DNA from 2 places in the Micromonospora sp. DT233 genome. Region 1 is predicted to be linked to the other one. Evidence: riboswitches for the same ligand, from Rfam matches in the RefSeq annotation. Region 1 holds a riboswitch; the other holds the start of a gene.

The links. A riboswitch is a leader RNA that binds a small molecule or an ion and turns the genes downstream of it on or off. The one in region 1 is predicted to bind cyclic di-AMP.
Positions count from the first base shown of each region.
Region 2: it holds a riboswitch for cyclic di-AMP, as region 1 does, so the genes downstream of both, ACLQ2V_RS25690 (NlpC/P60 family protein) here and ACLQ2V_RS06400 (coiled-coil domain-containing protein) in region 1, are expected to answer to the same signal.

Region 1 is NZ_JBNCLB010000002.1:487,944-503,276, reverse strand. It holds gene ACLQ2V_RS06440 (AI-2E family transporter) at 1-659, opposite strand, end outside; gene ACLQ2V_RS06435 (antitoxin) at 1,147-1,332, shown strand; gene ACLQ2V_RS06430 (ferredoxin) at 1,625-1,873, shown strand; gene ACLQ2V_RS06425 (YkvA family protein) at 2,016-2,351, opposite strand; gene ACLQ2V_RS06420 (hypothetical protein) at 2,437-3,297, opposite strand; gene ACLQ2V_RS06415 (hypothetical protein) at 3,546-3,983, opposite strand; gene ACLQ2V_RS06410 (helix-turn-helix transcriptional regulator) at 4,072-4,401, opposite strand; gene ACLQ2V_RS06405 (carbonic anhydrase) at 4,639-5,415, shown strand; gene ACLQ2V_RS06400 (coiled-coil domain-containing protein) at 5,518-6,540, opposite strand; cyclic di-AMP (ydaO/yuaA leader) riboswitch at 6,545-6,675, opposite strand; gene ACLQ2V_RS06395 (metal-sensitive transcriptional regulator) at 6,985-7,287, opposite strand; gene ACLQ2V_RS06390 (heavy-metal-associated domain-containing protein) at 7,438-7,647, shown strand; gene ACLQ2V_RS06385 (hypothetical protein) at 7,741-8,706, shown strand; gene ACLQ2V_RS06380 (heavy metal translocating P-type ATPase) at 8,721-10,979, shown strand; gene ACLQ2V_RS06375 (CsbD family protein) at 11,108-11,281, shown strand; gene ACLQ2V_RS06370 (hypothetical protein) at 11,436-11,936, shown strand; gene ACLQ2V_RS06365 (DUF2786 domain-containing protein) at 11,962-13,209, opposite strand; gene ACLQ2V_RS06360 (hypothetical protein) at 13,593-13,766, shown strand; gene trpS (tryptophan--tRNA ligase) at 13,830-14,888, shown strand; gene ACLQ2V_RS06350 (STAS domain-containing protein) at 15,049-15,333, shown strand, end outside.
Region 2 is NZ_JBNCLB010000017.1:129,986-134,935, reverse strand. It holds gene ACLQ2V_RS25715 (hypothetical protein) at 2-145, shown strand; gene ACLQ2V_RS25710 (hypothetical protein) at 150-341, shown strand; tRNA gene ACLQ2V_RS25705 (tRNA-Gly) at 440-513, opposite strand; gene ACLQ2V_RS25700 (pyridoxamine 5'-phosphate oxidase family protein) at 606-1,154, opposite strand; gene dcd (dCTP deaminase) at 1,254-1,832, shown strand; gene ACLQ2V_RS25690 (NlpC/P60 family protein) at 1,900-2,886, opposite strand; cyclic di-AMP (ydaO/yuaA leader) riboswitch at 2,953-3,092, opposite strand; gene ACLQ2V_RS25685 (N-acetylmuramoyl-L-alanine amidase) at 3,306-4,950, shown strand, end outside.

The sequences.
Region 1 (15,333 bases):
CAGCCCGCCCGGCCCGCCTCGGCGGCGACCTCCCGCTTCGGCCCGGTGGTGCGGCGCAGCACCCACTGCCACATCGAGCGGCCGTCCTTGAGCAGGAAGAAGAGCAGCACCAGGGAGAGCAGGACGGAGCCGAGCACCTCGGTGACCGTGCGGGCCCCGCCGACCGGGTCGGGGGTGCTCCCGCCCATCCCGTCGCGGGCCTGCTGGACCAGCTTGTCGAGCTGGGCGTCGGTCACCGGGAGCGTGGAGGTGACGAAGTCCCGGGTCCGTTGCAGGCCCTGGTCGAGTTCCTGGCTCAGCTCGCCGAACTGGCTCGCCGTCAGGTTCCACACCAGCACCCCGAGGCCCACCAGGATGCCCAGCAGGAGCAGGACGCTGAACAGGGCGGCCAGCCCCGCCGGCAGCCGTAGCCGACGCAGCAGGAGCAGCACCGGGTCCAGCAGCGCGGTGAGGAAGAGCGTCACCGCCAGCGCGATGGCCAGCGGCGCCAGCAGCACGGCGATCTTCCCGACCAGGTACAGGCCGGCGACGACCACCACCAGGCAGGCGCTCCACAGCACCACCGAGCGGACCAGCCAGGGCAGGCCGGCCCACGCCTGCCGGGGACCCGCCCCGGCCGGTACCCCGGCCGCCTCGGTCCCCGCCGTCGTGGCTCCCACCGTCAGGGGTGTTGCCACCCCGGGCCGCGCCGTGGGATTCGCGTCGCCCGTCGTACCCCCGGGTGTTTGCCCGGCACCGTCCTCGACCACGTTGGCCCTCCTCGATCTCGGCGGTGTCCGTACCCCTCCGTCCACTCTGCGACACCCCGGCCGCCCGCGCGGCGGCCCCGCAGGGTTGTCGTCCGGCCGTGCGCGCGGATCGTAGGCCCTCCCGCGGGCCCGCCGTCGGAGGGGCATGAGCCGTTGAACCGTCGCGGCGACCGGGGGTGGGCGGGGTGATCAACACGGCGTCATTGACATCGCGCACGTCGAGCGGGCGGAGGCCGCCGTGTCAGGCACATGAAGTCGATCAACGGCGGGTCGAGTCCAATGGCGCGGTGATGTGAACTCTGTGGGGTCCCCGCCGGTGAGCCGGCCGGTCCGGTGCTCGGTTTGTGGGGGGTGACCTGGGGAAGGCTTTGAGTACGACCCAGTGGAGGAGGACCGCATGAGCGACTTCATGGACAAGGCCAAGAATCTCGCCGACAAGCACGACAAGCAGGTCGACCAGGGCATCGACAAGGCCGGCGACGCGGCCGACCAGCGTACCGGGGGCAAGTACGACAGCCAGATCGACAAGGGCGTCGACGCGGCCCAGCAGCGCACCGGCGAGGGCGACACCGCGCCCCGCTGACACCGCCCCCGCGTTCCGGGGTCGCCGTTCTGGGCGACCCCGGAAACTGTCTTCCGCGTGAGCGCCGCCGGAGCGCCGGTTGCGCGTCGCCCGAGCGCCGGTTGCGCGTCGCCCGAGCGCCGGTTGCGCGTCGCCCGAGCGCCGGTTGCGCGCCGGCGGGTCCCGTTCGGACGGACGAAATCCGCTCCGGCCACTGGCACGGAATCGACCTTCCTCGCTACGATCCGCATTCGTGGCATGACTCGGCGTGGGCCGCGTCCGGGTGCTCGGACGCGCGACGGAGGAGGATCAGGTGAACGCGGAGGAGGAGGCGACCGCCGCCGAGTGGCGGTTGCACGTCGACCCGACCCGGTGCATCGGCTCGGGAATCTGCGCCAGCGCCGCGCCCGAGCACTTCGGGCTGGTGGAAGGGCTGTCCCGGCCGCTGGCCGAGCGGGTGACGCCGGCGGGAGCGGTGGTCGACGCCGCCGACTCCTGCCCGATGGAGGCGATCCTCGTCTCCGACGTGGAGAGTCGTCGGCGGATCGCCCCCAGCCCCTGACCCGGCGAGCCGCCCGGGTGCCGACAGGATGCCGGCCGTCTCGCCCGCGACGGGGCGGCCGTCTTACCCGTCAGGCGCAGCGAAGCTCGCCACAGAACCGCTGACCCCGATCCGCAGGGGCGGGTCCGACTGCCGCCCGGCGTCAGGTCACTCGGCGGTGGGACTCCTCGGCGCGCGGCTCCGGCTGGCCGGGCAGTTGCCGGCGGGCGGCGCGGTGCTTCCGCACGAGCCCGCCCAGGTAGAGCACGGCGGCGGCGAGGACGCCGATGTCGTCCAGGTAGATCGGGTCGGGCAGCACGTCGACCGGGAAGATCGTGTAGACCAGCGCGCCCCAGAAGGCGACCTTGCCGCCGACGCCCAGCGTGCCGAGCATCTTGCGGGTGCGGACGAGCCGGATGGCGAGCAGGACGGCACCGACCAGCGTCGCCAGGGCGACGAGCCCGGCCAGCCCCACCAAGACCCACTGCTCCTGCGACATGCTGCCACGCTAGCCGGGATACCCCGATCGCGCTCGATCAGAGGATCGCCCGATCGGGGGACGTGGGTCGGGGCGGCCGGTGGTGTCAGGCCGGGACAGCGGCGCGGCCCCGGGCGACGACGGTGGCGCGCCCCCGAGGCGAGGTCGTCGCCTCCCGGGTGGCGGTCGGCACCGCGCGGCCGATCGCCGGCAGCGGGCGGGTCTGCTCGACGGCCGGGGACGGTTCGTCGATCACCCCGGGCAGCAGGGGCTCCTCCGGCGTGGCGGGCACGGTGGCGGCGAACGCCTCCTCCCGCAGGCTGCGCGCGGCGACGGCGGCCTGCTCGGCGGTGCGCCAGGCGGCCTGCTCCCGCACCCGGGCGGCCTGCTGCCGGGCGTGCAGATGGTCGCGCACGGCACGGCGCAGCACCAACTCCTGCTCGACCGGGTGCAACCGGGGATCCCACCCACCCCGGTGCGCGAAGACGTCGCTGAGCTGCTCCTCCGACAGCTCCCGACGCCAGTACGCGGCCAGCGCGGCCCGGTGCAGGTAACGCTCGCGGTCGGCGTACTCGGCGGGGGTGCGCTCGGTCAGCGGGCGGCGATGGGCGGCGGCACCGGCCAACCGGCGGACGGCGGCCTCGGCGGCCTCGCATGCCTGCCAGGCGGCCTCGGCCTCCTCCTGGGCGGCGAGCCATTCGGCCCGCAGCCGGCCGGCGGTGACCGCCGCCCGCTGCGCCGCGGTCGCCACCTCCTCGGCGTAGCGGAGGTGTTCCCGGTCCTGGGCCGCCTGCTCCAACGGGCTTGGCATGGCGGCGTCGCGGAACCGCCCGCCGATCGCGGAGCGGAGCAGATCCGGCCGGACGATCAGGCAGGTCACGGCGATGGCGACGATGCCGAGCAGGGCCAGCCAGATGACGGCGGCCCGGGGCACGTCGATCAGGACGGAGGAGAGTGCGGTCTGCATGAGGGGCACCTCGGGTGGGACGACGTGGGGCGGGCGGGATCAGACGTGTGCGGGCGGCGGGCCGGGCCGTCAGCGCTGCGGATGACGGCGGGTGGCGTTGCGCGTGGCCGCCGGCGGCGCAGGGGCGTCGGCACCCCTCGTGGGACCCGACGCGGCGCAGGGGCGGCGTCCACGCCGCTGCGCCGGGATCCGGCGCGGTGCCGGCGAGCGCGGTGCTCCGGCGGGGCGGAGCGGCGTGGGCGGCCCGGTCAGCGCCGGGGCGGACCGCGTCGGACGACGATGCCGGCCGTCGGGTCGACGGCGGGACGGCCGAGCGAGATGCTCTCGGCCGGGGCGCCGGTCAGCGGGGTCACGGCCGGGCGCAGGGCGGTCTCGAGGGTGCGCGGGGCCCGGCGGGCGGCCGGCTCGGCACGCAGCTCGGTGGGGCCGGGGCGCAGCGCGTCCACCCGACTGGTCACCACGACGGGGCGAGAAGCCCCGGCGTGGACGGCGGGAGCAGGGGAGGCGGCGACGGCGGGGGAGGCGGTCGTCAGGGCGGAGACGCCACCGAGGCCGACGGCCAGGACCAGGGCGGTCAGCGCGAGACGCCCCAACTCCCCGAGGCGGCGCAGCGTCGTCTGCCACGGCGGGCGGGACTCGCGCAGCAGCGCCCGCCGGGAGGGGCGGGCGAACGCTACGGACTGCACCACACCAACTTAGCCCCGTCGCGTCCGGCTCGCAGCTTCGGCGAGCCCGCGTCCCGTGGGGTGGGCGGGGGCGGATCGGTGCCGAGGGTCAGGATCCGGGGCTTGCCTCGGCCCCGTCGACCGTGAAGAGGGCGAGCAGGTCGCCGACCTGCCGGTCGGACTCGGCCGGGTGGCGGAAGTGGCCCCTCGGATTGACCGTGTACTCGTTGCGCCGGCCCACCCGGGTGCGCCGCAGGTAGCCACCGGCCTCCAGATCCGCCACGATCGCCTGGGCGGCCCGTTCGGTGACGCCCACCTCCTCGGCGACGTCACGGAGCCGTGCGGTGGGGTTCCTGGCGATGGCAAGCAGCACGTGGGCGTGATTGGTGAGGAAGGTCCAGTTTCGGGCGCTCCCACTTGCGCCTGCCGTCGTCGTCATTCCGACATGCTATGGCGCATCCGCGATTCGTATGTTCCTGGGCGGCCGAGATTCGGTCCCCGGCCGAAGATCGTTGCCGCGGTGGGACCCCTGTCGCCGCCGGGCGCAAGCCCCTCATTACGTATGAAATGCATATCACGTAAAGCTTGACGTACCTTTAACTGCGTGTGACCGTTGGGGGACTGTTCGCGCGGGCAAAAGGGCAGGTGGTGGGGCATGAGCGAGCTGAGCACGTCGATGGTGGGGTCCCCGGTCGAGTGGGCCGATCCCCCGCCGGAGGCCGCACCCCCCGGCGACCGCCGGGCCGCGTGCGACCCCGGGCGGGCGCTCGCCGAGCTGTACGACGGCAACCACCGCTTCGTCACCGGCGTGCCGCACCACCCGAACCAGGACGCCGACCGCCGCGCCGCCGTCGCCGACGGTCAGCACCCGTTCGCGGTGATCGTCGGCTGCTCCGACTCCCGGTTGGCCGCCGAGATCATCTTCGACCGAGGGCTGGGCGACCTCTTCGTGGTCCGCACCGCCGGGCACACGGTCGGCCCCGAGGTGCTCGGCAGCGTCGAGTACGCGGTGACCGTGCTGGGCACCCCCCTGGTCGTGGTGCTCGGCCACGATTCCTGCGGCGCGGTGCAGGCCGCCAGGGCGGCGGCCAGCACCGGTGAGCCACCCGTCGGCCACCTGCGGGCCGTGGTGGACGCCGTGGTGCCCAGCCTGCAACGGGCCGCCGAGCGCGGGGTCGAGGACATCAACGACATCGTGGACATCCACATCGGGCAGACCGTCGAGGCGATGCTGGCCCGCTCCTCCGTGCTGGCCGCCGAGGTCGCCAACGGGCGGTGCACGGTGGTCGGGATGTCGTACCGGCTCAGCGCGGGCGGGGTGCGGACGGTGGCTGCGGTGCCCGCCGGCATCGTCCCCACCGTCGGCAACGCCTCGGCGGGCCCGGCGGGCCCGGACGCGATGGCGGCGGCCGGCGCCCCGGCCCCGGCAGCTTCGGCCGTGGCCGCCGCCTGAGCCACCCGGCCGAGCCCGCGACGGGAATTCGGTCGGGTCCGACGACGCGGCGAGGGCCGTTCCGCTTCGGCGGGACGGCCCTCGCTGGCGTGGTGCGCTCGGTCAGAGCAGCGACATGTGCACGTGGTCGGTGTGGTCGGAGGGCCCGCTGTAGGACTTCCAACCGGTCGCCGGGAACCAGATCTGCCTGTTCCAGATGACGTAGTAGATGCCGAGCCTGTCGGCGTTGCGGATGAGGAAGGCCGCCAGGTTGTTGCCGTACATCCGGGTGTCGTTGTTGTGCCAGCGGGAGAAGCCGCTGTTCTGCAACGACCAGTCGCAGGCCCGGCCCTTGGGATGCTCCCACGGCCCGCCCGGCCGGTAGCAGCCGACGAACCGCTTGAAGTTGGCCCGCCTGGTCTCCTTGTACGCGTGCAGCGTGCGCGGGGTGATGCAGCCGGAGGTGGTCGGGTCGTTCTCGCTGCACGACTCGGGGCGCCAGCCGCCGTCCGAGTCGCGGCCCGGTGCCATCCGGGCGGTCGGTGAGGTGGCGTTGACCAGCCCGCCGGTGAACCCCTCGCCGCCGACCAGCGCAAGGGACTCCTCGGCGTCCTGCTTCTTCTTCGCCATGACCGCGGTCTGCTTCTGCTGCTCGCGGATCTCGGCGTCGAGCGCGAGCTTGGCCAGCTCCGCGTCCTTCTTGGCCCGGTTGACCTCACCGAGCTTCCGAGCATTGATCATGTTGAGCTGATCCAGGGCGGTGGCGCGCTCGACGAACGAGTCCGGGGTGCCGCTGTCCAGCAGCATCCTCATCGCGCCGATCCGCCCGGTCCGGTACGCCTGGGCGGCCATCTCGCTGACCTGCGGGGCGAGCGAGTCCAACTCCTTCTCGGCCCGCTCCACCTCCTTGGCGAGCTGGGTCTGGCGCTTCTTGGACTTGGCGAGCTTCGACTTGGCCTGGGTGTAGTCGCGGTTGGCCGCCTCGATGACGTCCGTGATCAGCTTGGGCTCGTCGTCCTCCTCGTGCCCGGAGGGTTTGGGTGCCGAGGGCGCGCCCAGCGCCGGGGCTGCCGGCCCGGCGAGGACCGCGAACGCCGCGAACACGGCCACCACGGGCGTCAACCAGCGGCGTAGGGGTGCCGTCACAGTGTTCCCTTCCGTCGACCGCCGACCGGGTTAGCTGACGGGTTCGGGGCGGAAGTGGCCCCTACCGCTGGTGCGGATTCACCCCAGTTACCTGGTTCCCCGGTTCGTCTCGCGACGATTGGGCGGCGGCACCGCAGGCGCCGCTGCGCGCCTTCGGCGGTGACCGGCAGCGAGGTTACCCGAGATCGCCGCTGGGGATCTACGTCCGGATGCCGACTAAAAGCGTCATTTCGTGTTCACCCTCGGTGGCCAGTGACGTTGCTCTCACGCGCGCCCCGCGCCCGGTCACGCTCCGCAGTGCCGTTGCTCCCCATCCGTGCACGTCGAACCTTCGCCCGCCGCGACGACGTCCTTCGTCGATCTTGGAGTCGTGGTGCCTGGCGAAAGGCGCAGATCTTCACATTCCCGGCACCACGAGTCCATGATCCACGAGGCGGGTGGGGGTCAGCCGCGCTTCATCAGGCGGCCGACGGCGGCCATCATCTCGGTGGCCACCTCGTCGGCGCGGCCCTCGGCGGCACCCTCGCGCATGCAGTGCCGGGCGTGGCCGTCGAGCAGGCCCAGGGCGACCTTGTCCAGGGCGGCCTGGATCGCGGAGATCTGGGTGAGCACGTCGATGCAGTAGCGGTCCTCGTCGACCATCTTCTCGATGCCACGGACCTGGCCCTCCACGCGGCGGAGCCGCGCGAGCAGCTGATCCTTGCTGGCGGTGTACCCCCGGACGGGGGCGGGCGTCGGTCCGGTCATGGGCCGAGGATAGCGTACCCCTCGGGGGTATGTTACGGTCGTCCGTGCCGCCAATACCCCAACGGGGTATGGGTTGGTGAGGAATGCCGGTGGTCCGCGCCACGTCTACCCCCCGGGGGTAACGTTGGGCGCGGCGGAGAGGAGATTTCGATGGTCACCACGACGTACCAGGTGCAGGGCATGACCTGCGGGCACTGTGCCAGCTCGGTCAGTGCCGAGGTGGGCGCGATCCAGGGCGTCAGCGACGTCCAGGTGGACCTGGCCGCCGGCCGGGTCACCGTCACCAGCGACGCCCCGCTGGACGCCGACACCGTGCGCGCCGCCGTCGACGAGGCCGGCTACGAGCTCGTCGGCGCGTGACGCCGCCCGACGCAAGGAACGCGGCGCGTGACGCCGCCCGAGCCAAGGAACGCGGCGCGTGACGCCGCCGGACGCAGGGAACGAGGTGCCACGATGAACACGGCGACGAAGCTGAGCGGCTTCGCCCTCGGCCTCGCGGCGATGTTCGGCGCGGCGTACGGGGCCGGCCACCTGACCGGCCCCGTCACCCCGGCCGCCGAGAGCGGCCACGCCGCCGGTGACCCCGCCCACGCCGCCGGTGACCCCGCCCACGCCGAGGGCCACCCCGACGAGGGCGCGGCACCGGCCGGCACCCGCCTGCCCGGCGGCCTCCTCGTGGCCGACCAGGGCTACACCCTCGCCCCGCTGACCGCACCGGCCGGCGAGTTCGCCTTCAAGATCACCGGCCCGGACGGCGCGGCGGTCACCCGCTACGACGTCGCCCACGACCGGCGGATGCACCTGATCGTCGCCCGGCGGGACCTCTCCGGGTTCCGGCACGTCCACCCGGAGCTGACCCTCGACGGCACCTGGCGGGTGGCCTCCCCGCTCGCCGGCCCCGGCGTCTGGCGGGCGTTCGCCGACTTCACCCCCACCGGCGGCCCGGCGCTGACCCTCGGCGTCGACGTCACCGTGCCCGGCCCGGTGCCGGCCCGGCCGCTGCCCGCCCCGGCGACCAGCAGCACGGTCGACGGCTACACCGTCACCCTGGCCGGAGCGCCGCAACCGGGCCGGGCCACCGAGCTGACCCTGAGCGTCAGCCGGGGCGGCGCGCCCGTGGACGACCTGGAGCCCTACCTCGGCGCGTACGGGCACCTGGTCGCGCTGCGCCAGGGTGACCTGGCGTACCTGCACGTGCACCCGGAGGGGGCACCCGGCGACGGGCGGACCCCGGCCGGGCCGGCGGTGACCTTCTCCGCCGATTTCCCCTCGGCCGGCGCCTACCGGCTCTATCTCGACTTCCGGCACGGCGGGGCGGTGCACACCGCCGAGTTCACCGTCGTCGTCGGCACCCCGGCGTCGGCCGCCGCCGCCACCCCGACCGCCGGACACGGCGGCACCGGGCACGAGCACGACTGACCAGGAGGGCGGCGATGACCTCGCCCACACGACCGTTGCAGGTCGCACCGAACCGGATCGAGCTGACCATCGGCGGGATGACCTGCGCGTCCTGCGCCGCCCGGATCGAGAAGAAGCTCAACCGGATGGACGGCGTGACCGCCACGGTCAACTACGCCACCGAGAAGGCCACCGTCTCGTACGCCGACGAGGTCAGCACCGACGAGCTGATCGCCACGGTCGAGAAGACCGGCTACACCGCCGTCGTGCCGCCCCCGCCCGCCCCGGCCGGCGCGGAACCGGCCGCCGCCGTCGCGGTGGACGAGCTGCGCGGGCTGCGTACCCGGCTGTGGGTGTCGGTCGTGCTGGCCGTGCCCGTGATCGCGCTCGCCATGGTCCCGGCCTGGCAGTTCGAGTACTGGCAGTGGCTGTCGCTGACCCTGGCCGCCCCCGTGGTGGTCTACGGCGGCCTGCCGTTCCACCGGGCCGCGCTGATCAACCTGCGGCACGGCGCGGCCACCATGGACACGCTGGTCTCGCTGGGCACCCTGGTGGCGTTCGGCTGGTCGCTCTGGGCGCTCTTCCTCGGCGACGCCGGGATGCCCGGCATGACCCACCCGTTCCGCCTGGACATCACCCGCACCGACGGCGCCGGGAACATCTACCTGGAGGCGGCGGCCGGGGTGACCGTGTTCATCCTCGCCGGCCGGTACTTCGAGGCCCGCGCCAAGCGGACCGCCGGGTCCGCCCTGCGGGCCCTGCTGGAGCTGGGGGCCAAGGACGTCGCGGTGCTGCGCGGCGCGACGGAGACCCGGATCCCCGTCGACCAGCTCGCGGTGGGGGACCGGTTCGTGGTCCGCCCCGGCGAGAAGATCGCCACCGACGGGGTGGTCGACGAGGGCACCTCCGCCGTCGACGCGAGCATGCTCACCGGCGAGTCGGTCCCCGTCGAGGTCGGCCCCGGCGACACCGTGGTCGGCGCGACCGTGAACGCCGGTGGTCGGCTGGTGGTCACCGCCACCCGCATCGGCGGCGACACCCAGCTCGCCCAGATGGCGAAGCTGGTCGAGCAGGCCCAGACCGGCAAGGCGGCCGTGCAGCGGCTGGCCGACCGGATCTCCGGGGTCTTCGTGCCCATCGTGATCGCGCTGGCCGTCGGCACGCTCGGCTGGTGGCTCGGCTCCGGAGCCGGCGCGACCGCCGCGTTCACCGCCGCCGTGGCGGTGCTGATCATCGCCTGCCCGTGCGCCCTCGGCCTGGCCACGCCGACCGCGCTGCTGGTCGGCACCGGGCGCGGCGCGCAGCTCGGCATCCTGATCAAGGGCCCGGAGGTGCTGGAGTCCACCCGGCGGGTCGACACCGTGCTGCTGGACAAGACCGGCACCGTCACCACCGGGCGGATGACCCTGGTCGACGTGCTCCCCGCCGACGGCACCGACGCCGCCGAGCTGCTGCGGCTGGCCGGGGCGCTGGAGGCGGCCAGCGAGCACCCGATCGCCCGCGCCGTCGCCGCCGGGGCCGCCGAGGCGGGGCCGCTCGCCCCGGTCACCGGCTTCGCCAACGTCGACGGGCTCGGCGTCACCGGCACCGTCGAGGGGCGCGAGGTGATCGTCGGGCGCCTGCGGCTGCTGGTCGAGCGCGGACTCGACGTACCGGAGGCCGTCGAACGGGCGGCGACCGGCGCGGAGGCCGCCGGCCGGACGGCGGTGCTGGCCGGCTGGGACGGGCGGGCCCGGGGCGTCCTGGCGGTGGCCGACGTCGTCAAGCCGACCAGTGCGGCGGCGGTCGCCGGGCTGCGCGCCCTCGGCCTGAGCCCGGTGCTGCTCACCGGCGACAACGCCACCGTGGCCCACGCGGTCGCCCGCGAGGTCGGCATCACCGAGGTGACCGCCGAGGTGCTGCCCGCCGAGAAGGTGGACGTGGTCAAGCGGCTCCAGGAGCAGGGGCGGACCGTGGCGATGGTCGGCGACGGGATCAACGACGCCGCCGCGCTGGCCCAGGCCGACCTGGGGCTGGCCCTGGGCACCGGCACCGACGTGGCGATCGAGGCCAGCGACCTGACCCTGGTCCGGGGCGACCTGACCGCCGCCGTGGACGCGATCCGGCTCGCCCGCCGCACCCTGGCCGTCATCAGGGGCAACCTGTTCTGGGCCTTCGCCTACAACGTGGCTGCCCTGCCGCTGGCCGCCGCCGGCCTGCTCAACCCGATGATCGCCGGTGCCGCGATGGCCTTCTCCTCGGTCTTCGTCGTCGCCAACAGCCTCCGCCTGCGGCGCTTCCGGCCGGCGGCCTGACCGGCCCCGGCCCGGCGGCCTCGCTGCGACGGCGGTCACTTTCGGTGACTGATGGTTGAACGGCCGGGCTGCCGGGTACATCCAAGTCGTCGAAAGAGCTGAACAAGCCGCAATCGCTGGAGGTTCACATGGGTATCGACGACAAGATCGCCAACACGTCCGAGGACGCCGCCGGCAAGCTCAAGGAAGGCGCGGGTCGGGCCACCGACAACGAGCGCCTGGAGGCCGAGGGTCGCAACGACCAGGCCACCGCCAAGCTCAAGCAGGCCGGCGAGAAGATCAAGGACGCTTTCAAGAGCTGAACCAGCTCGTACGCGCGCCGGGCCGGCCCTTCGCCGGCCCGGCGTTTCGCGTCCCAGGCCGCCTACGGCGCGTGCGGGGTGGTGGGGGCCCGGCGGGCCCGGGTCGTGGCAGGCTGCGGCATGCTGGACGGCCCACAACCCGAACGGGGAGAACATGTCTCGTCTTGCCGTGACCATGCTCCGCGCCACCGCCCTGGTGAGCCTGGCCGCGTTCGCCGCCGGCTGCCAGTCGGGCTCCGACGGCGCGGGGGAACCGGCCGCCGTGTCGCCCACGACCGCCCCGGCCGCGCCGACCGACGACGAACCGGCCTCGTCGCCGAGCGCGGGCACGGCCGCCAACACCGACAAGGTCTGCCGGGCGGTCGACAAGCTGCTCCTGGCCGGGAGCAAGAAGCTGGCCGCCGACTCGGCGGCGGCCACCCGCGCGGAGGAGACCGGCGAGCAGCTCGAGGCCCGGCTCAAGGGGACCCTCGACGACCTCGCCGACGAGGTGCGCGCGCAGGCGAAGCGGGCCGAGGAGGGCGAGATCGAGGAACTGCTCACCGAGACCGCGAAGCAGCTCGACGCGGGCGCCCGCTCGAGCGACCCGGTGAAGTGGCTGAGCTCGACGTTCGTCGACATCCCGCCGAAGCTCACCCGGAACTGCCACGTCTGACCGGCCCTCGCCGGAGGCGGCGCGATCAGCGGGGCGGGCGGCCGCCGCGTACGGCTTTCGGTGGGCGTCCGGACGCCGCCAGCGACGCCCGGTCGGCGGCGGAGGTGCCGGAGCTCCAGCCCTCCTCGTCGGCGATGGTGAGCCGCTTGCTGGTGACGCCGGGGAAGAGGTCGTCCAGCCGTTCGCGGACCGCGTCGGTGCGGGCCGCCAGCACCGGCAGCAGCCGCTCCGCCCCGGGCTCCCGGGCCGCGTCGCGGCCGGCCTCCTCGGTTGCCGAGCGCAGCCGCTCGCCGATGCGCAGGGCGAACGCGTTCAGGAACGACTCGTCGTACGCCTTGGTGCGCCGGCTGCCGCCCTTCGGTCGGCGCTCGGTGCGGCCCCGCAGCATCGCGGCGGTGGCCTGCACCAGCAGCGAGGTGTAGAGCAGCTCGACGGCGGCCAGGTCGGCGGGGAAGCCGAGCACGGTGGCGAAGCCGAGGTCGTCGGACCAGATCGACTCGCACCGGTTCGCCGCCGCCACCTCCTGCACCAGCAGCGCCTTCGCCCCCGGGTAGGGCGGCTCCGTGCCCAGCCGCACCCCGCCGGGCCGGTCGGAGCGCTCGGCGGTCGCCGCCACCAGGGCCTCGTCGAGGCTGTGCCGGGCCATCAGCTCCTGCGCCTTGCCGGTCAGCGCCTCCGCCTCGGCCGGGAACGTGGTCGACTCGGCCTTGGCCAGCAGCGCCCGCACCCGGTCGAGCATCCGGGAACCGCTGCCGCCGCGCGGCGTCGCCGTCGCGGCGGCGGTCGAGCCGGGCGGGGGGCGGAGCACCGCGATCGGGGGCAGGCCCTCCACCAGCGCCAGCACGTCGACCGCGTCGCGCAGGGCGGCGATCCGGTCGGTGCCCTCCCGGGCCGCCCAGGCCGTCAGGTACGCCCGGTCGTCGTCCCACCACACCGCCGCGTCGAGGCCGGCGAGCTGGTCGTCCCACCATTCGGGAACCGGGTCGGGCAGGGCGCGACGCTGGGCGGCGACCAGGTCGACCGCCAGCCGCCCGGCCGGCGGGCCGAGCCGGCGGGCCGCGATCCGGACCAGGTCGGCCGGTTGCCAACCGCGCGGCCAGAGCCGGCCCACGGCGCGTACCAGGCGGGCCACCAGGGCGGCGTCGACCGCGGCGGGGCCGTCCGCGACGCCCGCGCCGACCACGAGCCGGTCCAGCTGCCGCTCCGCCGCGCGTACGTCGGCTCCGCGCGCCGCCGTCAGGGCGTCGGCGATCAACTCGTCGGCGTCCGGCACGGGGTTGTCCCTTCGTCGTTCCTGGTCCCCGATGTCCGGGCGGTGGGTGCAGTGCCCGAAGCTCCGGGCGGTGGGTGCAGTGCCCGAAGCTCCGGGCGGTGGGTGCAGTGCCCGAGGGTCGGGCGGTGGGTGCAGTGCCCGAAGCTCCGGGCGGTGGGTGCAGTGCCCGAGGGTCGGGCGGTGACCGGCGGGCCGGTCGGGCGGCGGTCCGCCCCCGCAAACCGTACCGTCGGGCCGCCCCGGGCCGGGCGTGAGCGCCGCCACCCGCGCCACCGGCGCCCGGTCGTACGCGCCGCCGGCTGTCGCACGGGCCGGGCCGTCGTCGTCGCGCCTCTCGCCCGGCGGGGCAGAGTTGATCATCGACAGCGGCTACGGTGAGGTCTATGGCACCTCCGCCCGCGCTGCCGCCGCGGCTGCCCGAGCAGCGCGGCGCTCTCGGGGACCGGCGCGACCAGGTCCTCGCGCTGCTGCGGGCCCGAGGGCTGCGGTTCCGTGACGGCTCACGATGGCGGCTTCCGACGATGCCCCCGGCCCACCCAGCGGCGGGGCGACCGTAGCCCCGTCGGTGCGCGCCCCGCGCGACCCTCGTCGATCCGTCACGCCCGAAAGGCCCCATCGTCATGCCCGCTCAGCGGATGCTCACCGGTGACCGCCCCACCGGAAGACTGCACCTCGGCCACTACGTCGGCAGCATCGCCAACCGGGTGAAGCTGCACCGGCGGTACGAGAGCTTCTTCATCATCGCCGACCTGCACATGCTCACCACCAGGAACACCCGCGACGACATCGCGGCGGCCACGCAGAACGCCCGGGACATGGTCGTCGACTGCCTCGCCGCCGGGATCGACCCGCAGACGGCCACCTTCTACCTCCAGTCGGCGATCCAGGAGGTCGGCGACCTCAACACCCTCCTGCAGAACCTGGTCAGCGTGCCGCGCCTGGAGCGGGTCCCGTCCCTCAAGGACATGGCCCGCGCCGCCGGCAAGGAGGAGATGCCGTACGGCCTGCTCGGCTACCCGGTCCTGCAGGCCGCCGACATCCTCTGCGTCAAGGCCCACGTGGTCCCCGTCGGCAAGGACAACGCCGCCCACGTCGAGGTCACCAGGGAGATCGCCCGGCGCTTCAACCACCTCTACGGCGAGGTGTTCCCCGTCCCGGAGCTGGTCCACGCCGAGACGCCCACCCTGGTCGGCACCGACGGCCGGGCCAAGATGAGCAAGAGCCTCGGCAACGCCATCGCCCTCTCGGACTCCCCGACCGAGGTCCGCCGCAAGATCATGGGCATGTACACCGACCCGAACCGGGTCCGGGCGGACGTGCCCGGCACGATCGAGGGCAACCCGGTCTTCGAGTACCACGACGTGTTCAACCCGGACCGGTCGGAGGTCGACGACCTCAAGAGCCGCTACCGGGCGGGCCGGGTCGGCGACGTGGAGGTGAAGGAGAAGCTGGCGACCGCGCTGAACGCGTTCCTCGATCCCATGCGCGAGCGGCGCGCCCGCTACGAGGCCGACCGGGGCCTGGTCGACGAGCTGATCGTCGAGGGCACGGAACGCACCCGGCGCGTGGTCCAGCAGACCGTCTTCGAGGCACGCAAGGCGATGGGCCTCACCGGGGTCTACACGCAGCTGCGCCGCAAGGCCGAACGGTCCCGCAGACCCGCAGCCACCACCTTGTAGGGGCGGAACCTCGACAGTCGCCACGAGGCCGGCCGGGTCGGCCTCGTGGCGGCAGCGGGGCGGCGGTTACCCTGGGGGGAGCCGACACCCGCCTCCCACTGGGAGGGCTCGTTGCCGGTAGTCGATTCTGGGGAGTGCTTTGTTGAGCCCCGCTACACCCATGTCCGTTCCTCCACCGAGGCCGAGTGACCTGTCGATCACCCCGCTCGCGGTCGTCGAGAACCGGGGCCGGTTGGCCGTCACCGGCGAGATCGACCTGGCCACCTCCGGCGAGCTGACGGCGGCCCTGGCCGACGCCCTGGAGGGCCCGCCACTAGCCGCGCTGGAGGTCGACTTCAGCGGGGTGCGATTCCTCGACTCGTCCGGCATCCTGGCGTTGTTGCGCGCCCACGGCCGGGCCGCCCGGCAGGGCTGCCGACTGACCGTCACCGACGTGCAGCCCACC
Region 2 (4,950 bases), on a different contig from region 1:
CGTGAGGCCATGGACCCTCTGTGGGCTGGTCGAGACGTACGACCACCGGCCCGTCCTGCTCAAGCTGCTGCGGGTGCGCTCGGATCAGGCCCTCGACGAACCGCCCGACCACATCCGTACCCGCGTCAACCCGGCCCGGAGGTAACCCGATGTCCCTCAAGCGCTTCTTCCTCGGCACCCACCGACTCAAGCCGCTGCACATCAACCTCAACGACTCCCCGGACCGCCTCGCCGCCGCCCTCCACGGCCTGGCCAACATGGTCCACCGCCGCGACGACCTCGACGGCCAGCGCATCCGCATCACCCTGACCGTCCGCATCCCCGAGGACTACTACCAATGACCCGCCACCGCGCCGAGTCCGGCATACGGCATGGTTGTTGACCATGGGAACGCCGAAGGCCCTGGCTGGGACCGAAGTCCTGACCAGGGCCTTTCGCGTGGAGCGGGTGACGGGAATCGAACCCGCACTGTCAGCTTGGGAAGCTGATGTTCTGCCATTGAACTACACCCGCGGGCGGCACCACTGTACCCGACGTCGACGCCGGGCGCACCCAGGTCCCCCCTTGCGGTGCCGGCCCCGTCGCACCTCAGGGCCGGCGCCGGCTCAGGCCGCCACGAAGTGCGCGCCCCGCACGCGCCGGGCCGGCAGCGGCTCCGGCACCTCCGCCCGCAGCTCGTTGGCCCGGGGGTCGAGCCAGACCTGCACGGCCGGCCGCCCCGGGCCCTCGCCGGGGTAGACGAGGGGAGCCTCGCCGCGCCGGGCCAGCATCGCCACGTCGACGGTGAACTCGAAGAGCCGCCAGTCCACCCGGGGGGCGGCCCGCCCGAGCTCGGCCAGCCGGGCCACCCGGGCCGGGTCGGTCACCGGCCGGGCGTGGCCCGCCACGTACGCCTCGTCGTCGCTCTCCTCCGGCGGGAAGGAGTGCAGGGCGTAGCGGCCGTCGCGTTCGAGGTCGCGCCGCTTCGGCGAGTCGACGACGAAGCAGAAGAGACCGTCGTCGGTGATCACCGGGGAGACCGGGTGCACCCGGGGCCCGCCGTCGGCGCGGACGGTGGCCAGGTAGCCGAAGCCCGGCCCGTACTGCTGCATGAGGAAGCGGATCCCGTCGGCGAGTCGTGGCTCGTCAGCGGCGAATTCGGACCAGGAAGCCATGAGCACATCCTATCGAACACATGTACGACAAGCGAGCGCGACGCGCCGATCGCCGGGCCGACGACCAGGGCCGGCGCGCGGGCTCGCTAAGGTGTGGCGATGCTGCTCTCCGACCGGGACCTCGTCAGCGAACTGAAGGCTGGCACGCTCGCGCTGGAGCCGTTCGAGCCGAGCCTGGTGCAGCCGTCGAGCATCGACGTACGCCTGGACAAGCTCTTCCGGGTCTTCAACAACCACCTGTACACGCACATCGACCCGTCGCTGCAGCAGGACGACCTGACCTCGATGATCGAGGTGCCCGACGGCGAGCCGTTCGTGCTGCACCCCGGCGAGTTCGTGCTCGCCTCCACCCTTGAGGTGATCTCGCTCGGCGATCAGCTCGCGGGCCGGCTCGAGGGCAAGTCGAGTCTGGGGCGGCTCGGGCTGCTCACCCACTCCACCGCCGGGTTCATCGACCCGGGCTTCTCCGGGCACGTCACGCTGGAGCTCTCCAACGTGGCGAACCTGCCGATCACGCTCTGGCCGGGCATGAAGATCGGCCAGCTCTGCATCTTCCGGCTCTCCTCGCCGGCGGAGCACCCGTACGGGTCGGCGGTCTACGGCTCGCGTTACCAGGGGCAGCGCGGCCCGACCCAGAGCCGGTCCTGGCAGAACTGGCGCACCTGGCCCACCCGCTGAGGCCCCCGAAAACAGAGCAACCGCGCGAAGGGGCCCCGGCCCGAAGGCAGAGGCCCCTTCCCACAGCTCAGTTCGGGCGGCCGTAGCTGTGCACCTGGCCGTCGTCGGCGCGCTTCATCTTGATCGGCTCGCCGGCCCGGGAGGCGTGCACCACCCAGCCGTCGCCGACGTACATGCCGACGTGGTGCAGGTCGGCATAGTAGAAGACCAGGTCGCCGGGGCGCAGGTCGGCGCGGCTGACCCGGGCGGTCACCGACCGCTGCTGGGCGGCGTTGTGCGGCAGCGAGACGCCGGCCTTGGCCCAGGCGGCCAGCATCAGCCCCGAGCAGTCGTACGAGTTCGGGCCCTCCGCGCCCCAGACGTACGGCTTGCCGATCTGGGCGCAGGCGAACTTGACCGCGACGCCCGCGGCGCCGCCGGGGTAGGTCGACGGGCAGGGGGCGGGGCGCAGCGGGCCGCCGCCACCGTTGCCGTACACCTTGAGCCGCAGCTTCTGCAGCCGGTCGATCTCGCCGTTGATCTGCTTGCGCTTGGCGGCGAGCTGCGCCTCGGTGCGGGTGAGCTGGGTGACCATCTCGTCGAGCGGTCGCTTCTTGGCGGTCAGCTCGTCGCGGAGCTCGATGACCGCCCGCACGTCGCGCTGCTGGCGCTCGGCGAACTGGTCGAGGATCTCCAGTTGCCCGAGCAGCCGGCTGGGCGAGCCGCCGCCGAGCAGCGCGTTCACCGTCGAGAGGTTCTCACCCTTGTACGCCTCGACGGCGAAGCCGCTGACCTTCTCCATCGCCTCGTCGACCCGGCGTTGCAGCGGCCCGATCTGCTTGCCGAGCGCGTCGGCCTTGCGGCGCTTGGCGGCGAGGTCCTGGCGGGTGGCGTTGTGCCGCTCGATGAGCGGTTCGAGTTTGTTCCAGTCCTGGTCGATCTGCCGTTCGATCTCGGCGATCGAGGGGTCGGCGTGGGCCACGGTCGGGGTGCCGGTCAGTGCGACGGCGGCACCGGCGAGGGCGGCGAGGATGGTGGTGAAGCGGGACCAGCGTGGACGCGGCACGGCCGGCATCCCGTCGGCCGGAGCCGAACGGCGTGCCGGGTGCCGCGGGGCATGGAGTGCCACCGGGCTTCGTTCTCCTTCTTCCCTACCGCCTACCGGGTTAGCTGACGGGTTCGGGCGGAAGGGAGAGCGCCCTACCGCAGCGGTGCTGCGGATTCACCCCGGTGGAACCTGGGTCCCCGGCTCGCCCGGAGGCGACTCGGCGGTGTCGGGCCGTCACCGCCCGGCTGGGCGGTGCAGCTACCGGCCGACGATTGATCAGGATAGAGACGACCGTTATGGATCCGCAACCCGCCGGGCCGTGCGACCAGCCACCTGACCCGACGGTGCAAGTTTCCTTCACATAAAAGCACCAGCCGGAAGGCTATTGACGGCGGGCGTGCGGCGGCGGGAAGGTGACCTCAACCGAAGACCCCTCAGGAGATTCGATGCAACGTCCCGTCATGCCGGCGAGCAGGCGAATCCTGCTCGCCGCCGCCGTGGCCGCCACCACGGCCCTCGTGCCCCTGGGCACCGCCGCCGCCCCGGCCGCGGCCGACCAGGCCCTCACCCGACAGCAGCAGTACGCGGCCGCCGCCGCCGAGTTCGGCGTGCCGGAGAGCGTCCTGCTGGGCGTCTCCTTCCTCCAGTCCCGCTGGGACACCAACGCCGGCACCCCGAGCACCGGCGCGGGATACGGGCCGATGCACCTCACCGACGCCGCGTACGTGACCGCCCTGCCGGGCGGCACCCACCACGACGCCGGCACCGAGGACCCGCGCGGGGACAGCGCCCGCCGCACCCTCGCCCCCGCCCCGCCGCAGGCCGACCCGGCCCCGAGCACGCAGTCGTTGCAGACCCTCGACACCGCGGCCACCCTCACCGGGGCCGACGAGGCGGCGCTGCGCAGCGACACGTCGACGAACATCCGTGGCGGCGCGGCGCTGCTCGCGTCGTACCAGCGGCAGATCGGTGCGCCGGTCGGCGCCGGCACCGACCCCGCGGCCTGGTACGGCGCGGTGGCCCGCTACTCGGGCGCGGAGCGCACCGACGCGGCGGCGGCCTTCGCCGACGAGGTCTTCGGCACCATCGCTCAGGGCGAGAGCCGGGTGACCGACGACGGGCAGCGGGTGACCCTCGCCGGCCGCGCGGTGCGCCCGCAGAAGTCCTGGCTGGACCTGCTCGGCCTGCTGGCGCCGCCGCGCGCCGACGGCGTGGAGTGCCCATCGGCGATCTCCTGCGAGTGGATCCCCGCGCCCTACCAGGACCTGGGCGGTGGCGACTACGGCAACCACGACCTCGCCAACCGGTCGAAGCAGCAGAAGGTCGAATACATCCTGATCCACGACACCGAGGGCAGCTACGCGGGCACGGTCAACATGGTGCAGGACCCGACCTACGTGAGCTGGCACTACACCCTGCGCTCGTCCGACGGCCACATCGCCCAGCACGTCAAGACCAAGGACGTGGCCTGGCACGCCGGCAACTGGTACGTCAACTCCAAGTCGATCGGGCTGGAGCACGAGGGCTTCGCCGCCCAGGGCACCTGGTACACGGAGGCGATGTACCGCACCTCGTCGAAGCTGGTCCGGTACCTGGCGCTGCGCCACGGCGTCCCGCTGGACCGGGCGCACATCATCGGCCACGACAACGTGCCCGGCATCCTCCCCGCGAACGTGGGCGGCATGCACTGGGACCCGGGCCCGTACTGGGACTGGTCGCACTACTTCGACCTGCTGCGCGCCCCGGAGCTGAACACCGGGACCCCGCTGACCGGCATGGTCCGCATCGACCCGGACTTCACCACCAACCGGCCGGCGTTCACCGGCTGCGACACGGCGGGCGTGCCCTGCCCGTCGCGCGGTTCCTCGTCGGTGGTGCTGCGCTCCGCGCCCAGCGCCGACGCGCCGCTGGTCAACGACATCGCGCTGCGCCCCGACGGCTCGCCGGCCACGATGCACATCTCCGACCACGGCGCCCGCGCCTCCACCGGGCAGACGTACGCCCTGGCCGGCCGCTCCGGTGACTGGACGGCGATCTGGTACCTCGGGCAGAAGGCGTGGTTCCACAACCCGGCGTCCGCGCCGACCGCCA